4 regions of the Klebsiella sp. M041 genome follow, and region 1 is predicted to be linked to each of the others. Evidence: predicted binding sites of a transcription regulator. Region 1 holds the regulator's gene; each other region holds the start of a gene.
The links. Region 1 encodes LexA, which represses DNA repair genes until DNA is damaged. Its sites were predicted from a motif close to TNCTGTATGTACATACAGNA; they were not measured.
Positions count from the first base shown of each region.

Region 2: the regulator LexA is predicted to act here: its motif matches at 1,069-1,088, upstream of dinG (ATP-dependent DNA helicase DinG).
Region 3: the regulator LexA is predicted to act here: its motif matches at 843-862, upstream of metR (HTH-type transcriptional regulator MetR).
Region 4: the regulator LexA is predicted to act here: its motif matches at 852-871, upstream of uvrB (excinuclease ABC subunit UvrB).

Region 1 covers NZ_JCAXWU010000024.1:36,901-39,102, reverse strand. The annotation lists gene dinF (MATE family efflux transporter DinF) at 1-685, opposite strand, end outside; gene lexA (transcriptional repressor LexA) at 755-1,363, opposite strand; gene AC6CWS_RS23285 (diacylglycerol kinase) at 1,486-1,854, opposite strand; gene plsB (glycerol-3-phosphate 1-O-acyltransferase PlsB) at 1,983-2,202, shown strand, end outside.
Region 2 covers NZ_JCAXWU010000008.1:58,499-60,700, reverse strand. The annotation lists gene rhlE (ATP-dependent RNA helicase RhlE) at 1-909, shown strand, start outside; gene dinG (ATP-dependent DNA helicase DinG) at 1,102-2,202, shown strand, end outside.
Region 3 covers NZ_JCAXWU010000019.1:60,164-62,365, reverse strand. The annotation lists gene metE (5-methyltetrahydropteroyltriglutamate--homocysteine S-methyltransferase) at 1-663, opposite strand, end outside; gene metR (HTH-type transcriptional regulator MetR) at 894-1,847, shown strand; gene AC6CWS_RS21655 (carboxylate/amino acid/amine transporter) at 1,735-2,202, opposite strand, start outside.
Region 4 covers NZ_JCAXWU010000008.1:85,608-87,809, reverse strand. The annotation lists gene AC6CWS_RS12280 (ABC transporter ATP-binding protein) at 1-236, opposite strand, end outside; gene AC6CWS_RS12275 (hypothetical protein) at 323-535, opposite strand; gene uvrB (excinuclease ABC subunit UvrB) at 946-2,202, shown strand, end outside.

The DNA.
Region 1 (2,202 bases):
CGCCACGCCAGGCGTTTTTCAGCATCGCCAGCGACACGCCGCGCAGCGTCAGCACCCGCTTCGTCATCATCAGGCCGATAATGAGTGTGGCGTACTCCGCAGTGACCGTGGCCAGCGCCGCCCCCTGGACGTTCATCCGCAGGCCCATCACCAGCCACAGGTCGAGCACAATATTCAACAGATTACCGACCACCAGCAAAATCACCGGCGCCCGGGCGTACTGGACCCCCAACAGCCAGCCAAGCAGCACAAGGTTGGCCAGCGACGCGGGAGCGCTGAGCCAGCGGATATCGAGAAATCGTCTCGCCTGCTCGAGAACCGCCCCGCTGCCGCCGACGATATGCAGGGCGAGGTTAATCAGCGGCAGGCGAAACAGGATAATCAACACCCCGGCGCCCAGCGCCAGAGCCAGCGGCTGCACCAGCGCCCGCGCCAGTCGCAGCGGATCTTTGGCCCCCCAGGCCTGAGCGGTCAGCCCGGTGGTGCTCATGCGAAGAAACAGCAGCAGCATAAACAGGAAACTGGTGGCCGTCGCTCCGACCGCGACGCCGCCGAGGTATACCGGGCTGTCAAGGTGGCCGATCACCGCGGTATCCACCAGCCCCAGCAGCGGGACGGTGATATTGGAGAAAATCATGGGGAGTGCAAGGCGCCACAGCGCTTTATCGGCAGCGTTGAGCAGCATGTTCGGAGACCTGATTGAGGACAAACGTCGCAGCGTCATGCATCAGATGACGCTGCGCGGGGGCAGGCGTTACAGCCATTCTCCATTACGGATCACGCCAACGGCCAGACCCTCAATGGTAAAACTCTGCTGACGCAGATCGACAACGATAGGGGTAAATTCGCTGTTTTCCGGCAACAGTTCGACGACGTTGCCCTGCTTTTTCAGGCGCTTCACCGTCACTTCATCGTCAATGCGCGCTACCACCACCTGGCCGTTACGCACATCCTGGGTTTTGTGGACCGCCAGCAGATCGCCATCCAGAATACCGATGTCTTTCATCGACATCCCGCTGACGCGCAGCAGAAAATCGGCGTTGGGCTTGAACATCGACGGGTCGACCTGATAGTGGCCTTCAATATGCTGCTGCGCCAGCAGCGGCTCACCGGCGGCGACGCGGCCGATCAGCGGCAGGCCGTGCTCTTCTTCCGTCAGCAGGCGGATACCGCGCGAGGCGCCGGAGACGATCTCGATTGCGCCTTTACGCGCCAGCGCTTTCAGGTGTTCTTCCGCCGCGTTTGGGGAACGGAACCCCAAGCGCTGAGCAATCTCCGCACGCGTCGGCGGCATGCCCGTCTGGCTGATATGATCCCGAATGAGATCAAACACCTCTTGCTGCCTGGTCGTTAACGCTTTCATTCCGCCCCCTGGGTGTATATACAGTTATGCTGTGAGTATATACAGCTAACGGTGATTTTGGAACCACATGGCACACAAAAATCGGCAGATTGTTTATATTTTGCGAGGGTTAGCGAAGAACGTTAGTGATAATGGCTCCACAGCAGCGTTCCCCAGGTGATCAGCGCGATGATAATCGCCAGCAGGACCGCCGCCGACCCCATGTCTTTGGCGCGCCCTGAAAGCTCGTGATAATCCGAGCCAATACGGTCCACGACCGCCTCAATCGCGCTGTTGAGAATTTCGACTATCATCACTAGCAGGACCGAGCCAATCAGCAATACGCGGGTGATGGCGTCGACGTCCAGCCAGCAGGCTATCGCGACGGCCACGATGGCGGCGACACCTTCCTGACGAAACGCGGCCTCGTTGATCCACGCCGCGCGAAATCCTTTCCAGGAGTAACCTGCCGCCTTAATGATTCGGGTTAACCCGGTGGTATTATTGGCCATCACAAAACCTTTTTATGTAAATGACGTCGATGAGTGTACGCGTTTGCCGCGCGGTAACGGAAATTTTGCCCGCTTTCTGTTATTCTTGCCGCGCATTTGCATGATTAACCAGAGGCTTCACATCGTTTATGTCCGGCTGGCAACGAATTTACTATAAATTACTGAATTTACCATTACGGGTGCTGGTAAAAAGCAAGTCTATTCCGGCAGAGCCTGCTCAGGAATTAGGACTCGATACCTCGCGTCCGGTCATGTACGTCCTGCCCTATAACTCCAAGGCGGACCTGCTGACGCTGCGCGCCCAATGTCTAGCGCATGATTTACCTGACCCGCTTGAACCGCTGGAAA
Region 2 (2,202 bases), on a different contig from region 1:
GTGGAAATCCTCGTACTGGATGAAGCGGACCGCATGCTGGATATGGGCTTTATCCATGACATCCGCCGCGTACTGGCTAAACTGCCGCCGCGTCGGCAGAACCTGCTGTTCTCGGCGACCTTCTCCGACGAGATCAAAGGCCTGGCTGAGAAACTGCTGCACAACCCGCTGGAAGTGGAGGTGGCGCGTCGCAACACGGCCTCCGAGCAGATCACCCAGCACGTCCATTTTGTTGACAAAAACCGTAAGCGCGAGCTGCTGTCGCAGCTTATCGGCGAAGGCAACTGGCAGCAGGTGCTGGTCTTTACCCGCACCAAGCATGGCGCCAACCACCTCGCGGAGCAGCTCAACAAAGACGGCATCCGCAGCGCGGCGATCCATGGCAACAAGAGCCAGGGGGCGCGTACCCGCGCGCTGGCCGACTTTAAATCCGGCGGCATTCGCGTGCTGGTGGCGACCGATATCGCCGCCCGCGGTCTGGATATCGAAGAGCTGCCGCACGTGGTGAACTACGAGCTGCCGAACGTGCCGGAAGATTATGTCCACCGTATCGGCCGTACCGGTCGCGCCGCGGCCACCGGCGAAGCCTTGTCGCTGGTGTGTGTGGATGAGCACAAGCTGCTGCGCGATATCGAGCGCCTGCTGAAGAAAGAGATCCCGCGCATCGCGATTGCCGGCTATGAGCCGGATCCGTCCATTAAAGCCGAGCCTATCCAGAACGGTCGCCAGCAGCGCGGCGGCGGTCGTGGTCAGGGTCAGGGACGCGGCGGCCAGGGCCAGGGGCGCAGCGGACAGCCGCGCAGCCAGAGCAGCGCCCCGCGTCGTCAGGACGGCGAGGCGCCGAAAGCGCGCACTCAGGACGGCAAACCGCCGCGCCGCCGTCGCCCGCGTAAACCGGCTGGCGAATAACAGGCTGATGCCCGGACCGCGAGAATGCGGTTAAGCACGGCTCAGGCCCGTCTGTCCGCTACGCGGCGGCGGGCCTTTTTCTTTCCATTACACTATTTGTCGAGCACGCTTCCACACTGAGCAGAAAGCAATACCTCCGGGCGGGCAAAAATGGCACAATAGTGGCTGTTTATACAGTATTCAGGTTTTCTCATGGCTTTGACCGCTGCGCTGAAAGCGCAAATCGCCGCCTGGTATAAGGCGCTTCAGGAACAGATCCCGGACTTTATTCCCCGCCCCCCGCAGCGGCAGATGATCGCTGATGTGGCGAAAACCCTCGCCGGGGATGAGGGCCGGCATCTGGCTATCGAAGCGCCGACCGGCGTGGGTAAAACGCTGTCATATCTGATCCCCGGCATTGCCATCGCCCGTGAGGAACAAAAAACGCTGGTGGTCAGCACCGCCAACGTCGCCCTGCAGGATCAAATCTACAGTAAAGACCTGCCGCTGCTGCGCAAGATTATCCCCGACCTGCGCTTCACCGCCGCCTTCGGTCGCGGACGCTACGTCTGCCCGCGCAATCTGACGGCGCTGGCCAGCACCGAGCCGACGCAGCAGGATCTGCTGGCCTTCCTCGACGACGATCTCACCCCGAACAACCAGGCCGAGCAGAAGCTGTGCGCGACGCTGAAGCAGGATCTCGACAGCTACCGCTGGGACGGGCTGCGCGACCATACCGACAAAGCCATCGACGATGGGCTGTGGAGCCGGCTGAGCACCGATAAGGCCAGCTGCCTGAACCGCAACTGCCACTACTATCGGGAGTGTCCGTTCTTTGTGGCGCGGCGGGAAATTCAGGAGGCGGAAGTGGTGGTGGCCAACCATGCGCTGGTGATGGCGGCGATGGAGAGCGAGGCGGTGCTGCCGGAGCCGAAAAACCTGCTGCTGGTCCTCGATGAAGGCCATCATCTGCCGGACGTCGCCCGCGACGCGCTGGAGATGAGCGCCGAGATCACCGCCCCCTGGTTTCGCCTGCAGCTGGATCTGTTCTGCAAGCTGGTGGCTACCTGCATGGAGCAGTTCCGCCCGAAAACCACGCCGCCGCTGGCCAATGCGGAGCGGCTCGCCGGCCATTGCGAAGAGCTGTTCGAGCTGATTGCGTCGTTGAATAATATTCTCAATCTCTATATGCCCGCCGGTCAGGACGCGGAGCATCGCTTCCCGATGGGTGAACTGCCGCAGGAGGTGATGGAGATCTGCCAGCGGCTGGCGAAGCTCACCGAGACGCTGCGCGGGCTGGCGGAGCTGTTCCTT
Region 3 (2,202 bases), on a different contig from region 1:
CCACGCTGGCGGCAGCTCCAGCACCAGCGCCGGTTCATCAATCTGCACCCACTCAATGCCGCGCTTCGCCAGTTCGGCCAGCACCTGCTGATAAACCGGCAGGATGTCATTCAGCAGGCTCAGACGGTCAAACGGTTCGCCTTTCACTTTGCCCAGCCACAGATAGGTCACCGGCCCCAGCAGCACGGGCTTGATCTTGTGGCCCAGCGCCAGCGCTTCGTCCACTTCATCCAGCAGTTGGGTCCAGGTCAGTTTGAACTGCTGGCCCTTCACGAACTCTGGCACCATGTAGTGATAGTTGGTGTTGAACCACTTGGTCATTTCCGCAGCGGCCGCTGGCTCGCCGGTGGGAGCGCGGCCGCGGCCAATGCGGAACAGGGTATCGATATCGACAGAGCCGTCTTTGTTCTGATGACGAGCCGGCACGTTGCCAAGCAGCAGGCTGGTGGTCAGAACATGGTCGTACCAGGCGAAATCGCCCACCGGCAGCAGGTCAATACCGGCCTGCTTCTGCTGCTCCCAATGACGGGCGCGCAGTTCCCGGCCTACCGCCAGCAGTTCCTCGCGAGTGGCATTGCCCGCCCAGTAGCTTTCTTGCGCTTTTTTCAGCTCGCGGCGCAGGCCAACGCGAGGAAAACCGAGGGTGTGGTTAATAATTGTCATTTTTTGAGCCTCATAATTGCAATCCGAAGATTTCGGATTTAGGGAAGGCGGCAAACTTGCTCATCCCCAGGAGCTTACTGAAGTCAGTGACTGGGGTGAGGAAGTGCAGCCAACGCACCATAAATTCGAAAGATAAAGGATTTAGCCGTCCAGATGTTTACACATCCATAATTGGCAGTTACTGTATATTCCTCAAGCGCAAATTGCTCATGGCGAAGTGAAGGACTTTCATGATCGAAATTAAACATCTGAAAACGCTGCAAGCGTTGCGGAACAGCGGTTCACTGGCGGGCGCAGCGGCTGCCCTGCATCAGACCCAGTCCGCCTTGTCTCACCAGTTCAGCGATCTGGAACAGCGCCTTGGCTTTCGTCTCTTTGTACGTAAGAGCCAGCCGCTGCGTTTTACTCCTCAAGGGGAGATCCTCTTACAGCTGGCCAACCAGGTGCTGCCGCAGATCGCTCGCGCCCTGCAGGACTGTAACGAACCGCAGCAGACCCGGCTGCGGCTGGCTATCGAATGCCACAGCTGTATTCAGTGGCTCACGCCGGCGCTGGAGAATTTCCGCGCCCGCTGGCCGCACGTGGAAGTCGACTTCCATTCCGGCGTCACCTTCGACCCGCAGCCTGCGCTGCAGCAGGGCGAACTGGATCTGGTCATGACCTCAGATATCCTGCCGCGCAGCGGTCTGCACTACTCGCCAATGTTTGATTATGAGGTGCGCCTGGTGCTGGCGCCTGAGCACCCGTTAGCCATGAAGACGCTGATTACGCCGGAGGATCTGGCCACGGAAACGCTGCTGATTTATCCCGTGCAGCGCGGACGCCTCGACATCTGGCGTCATTTCCTGCAGCCGGCCGGCATCAGTCCCCAGCTGAAAAGCGTCGATAACACGCTGTTGCTGATCCAGATGGTGGCTGCCCGGATGGGTATCGCCGCGCTGCCGCACTGGGTGGTGGAAAGTTTTGAACGCCAGGGTCTGGTGGTGACCAAAACCCTGGGCGAGGGATTATGGAGCCGGCTGTACGCGGCCGTTCGCGATGGCGAACAGCGTCAACCGGTCACCGAAGCGTTTATTCGCTCTGCGCGGAACCACGCGTGCGATCATCTGCCGTTTGTCCGGAGTGCGGAGCGACCCAGCGTCGATGGACCCACAGCGAGGCCAGGATCACCAACGCTCCGCTAATAAAGCTCGGCCAGTGCGGCTGCTCCTGCCAGATGGCAAGGTTAACCAACAGCCCGGCGGGGACATGGACGTTATTCATGATCCCCAGCGTGCCGGCATCCACCTGAGTGGCGCCATAGTTCCACATAAAGTAGCCCAGCCCGGAAGCCACGACGCCAAGCCACACCAGCACGCTCCACTGCAGCCTGGTGGTCGGCAGCTTCTGTGGGTTGCCCAGCATAAACCATGCCGCCACCGCCACGATAAAGGCCCCGACATAGAACCAGGCAAAGGCATTGTGCTGCGGCATCGGTCGCACCTCCATCAGGCGCTTGTAACCCACCATCCCGATGGCGAAGCAGAGGTTTGACAACTG
Region 4 (2,202 bases), on a different contig from region 1:
CTGCGCGACTGGGCCGACAGGGGGGTGAGATCCTGCGGCGGGGCGCCAATGTCATGCCAGGTCATCCGGCCGCTGGCCACCGGCAGATGCCCGGCAATGCAGTTAACCAGGGTGGTTTTTCCCATGCCCTCGCGTCCCAGTACGCCAATGCACTCCCCCGGGCGTAGTTCAAGATCGACATTCCACAGCGAATGCTGGTTGCCGTAAAAGTGATTTACTGCCTGTAAATTCAACATGGACGTTTTCTCCTTATCCTGGCGTCAGGGCGACAGAAAGATGCTGCAAAACTCTTGCCAGGAAAAAGAACGCTCGGAAAAAAACGCTAAACGCCGATACCATCAGGCACAGCCAGCGCCGGGGCTGCACTTTTCCGGTGCCCGACGCTAAAGGGTGGTGCAAAAAGCAGCAAAAATCGAGCGGCTTTAAGCGGATAGTTATCAAAAATAGTTCGATAAAAATTTTTCGCCGCGCGGTTTAGGCCGCCAGACGATTTGCGCCGGGCGGCGGCGGTCTTGGGCTGCAGACAGTTATCCACTATTCCTGTGGATAACCTTGTGTATTAGAGTTAGAAAACCTGCGGTAAGCTAGAGCGTACGCGGCTTGCGGCTGAATTGGCGCGAAAGGCATCTTTTCTTTAAAATCATTAAATATCAGCTTGTTAGATAAAATCAATGGGTGTAAGAAAAGCGTCATCTTCTGCCATAAAACTTTCACCCGTCCGCTTGACAAATGTTAAAAGGTAAAAATTTCTGGGGATAACCCTGACGGCCGGAGGATTATTCCGCCCGGCGCGCGTTTTATATCCCGGTTGCCGGCAAAAAAGGCCAAATCGTGGCGCTATCATAATCACGTACTGTTTAAATATCCAGTATATTTTGTTGGCAAAAAACGGCCCGAGGGGTAGAATTAAACACCGGCCGCTAAATCTTTTTCAGGTTCTGATTGATGAGTAAATCGTTTGTTCTGCATTCCGCCTTTCGCCCCTCCGGAGACCAACCGGAAGCCATCCGCCGCCTGGAAGAGGGGCTGGAGGATGGGCTCGCGCATCAAACGCTGCTGGGGGTCACCGGCTCCGGTAAAACCTTTACCATCGCCAACGTGATTGCCAATCTGCAGCGGCCGACGATGGTGCTGGCGCCAAACAAAACCCTGGCGGCCCAGCTCTACGGCGAGATGAAAGAATTTTTCCCCGAGAATGCCGTCGAGTATTTCGTCTCCTACTACGATTACTACCAGCCGGAAGCTTACGTCCCCAGCTCAGATACCTTCATTGAGAAGGACGCCTCGGTAAACGAACATATCGAGCAGATGCGCCTGTCGGCCACTAAAGCGCTGCTTGAGCGGCGCGATGTGGTGGTGGTGGCCTCGGTCTCGGCTATCTACGGCCTCGGCGACCCGGACCTGTATCTGAAAATGATGTTGCATCTGACGGTGGGGATGCTGATTGACCAGCGGGCGATCCTGCGCCGCCTGGCCGAGCTGCAGTATACCCGCAACGATCAGGCCTTCCAGCGCGGCACCTTCCGCGTGCGCGGCGAGGTGATCGACGTCTTCCCGGCGGAATCCGACGATATCGCCCTGCGCATTGAGCTGTTTGACGAAGAGGTTGAGCGCCTGTCGCTGTTCGACCCGCTTACCGGCCATGTGGAATCGACGGTGCCGCGCTACACCATTTATCCCAAGACGCACTACGTGACGCCGCGGGAACGCATCGTCCAGGCGATGGAAGAGATTAAGCTGGAGCTGGCGGAGCGGCGCAAGGTGCTGCTGGCCAACAACAAGCTGCTGGAAGAGCAGCGCTTAACCCAGCGCACCCAGTTCGACCTCGAAATGATGAACGAGCTGGGCTACTGCTCGGGCATTGAAAACTACTCGCGCTTCCTCTCCGGGCGCGGGCCCGGCGAGCCGCCGCCCACCCTGTTCGACTACCTGCCGGCAGACGGCCTGCTGGTGATCGACGAATCCCACGTCACGGTGCCGCAGATCGGCGGCATGTACCGCGGCGACCGGGCGCGCAAAGAGACGCTGGTGGAGTACGGCTTCCGCCTGCCGTCGGCGCTGGATAACCGGCCGATGAAGTTTGAAGAATTCGAAGCGCTGGCGCCGCAAACCATCTACGTGTCGGCGACCCCCGGCGCCTACGAGCTGGATAAATCCGGCGGCGAGGTGGTGGATCAGGTGGTGCGTCCGACCGGTCTGCTG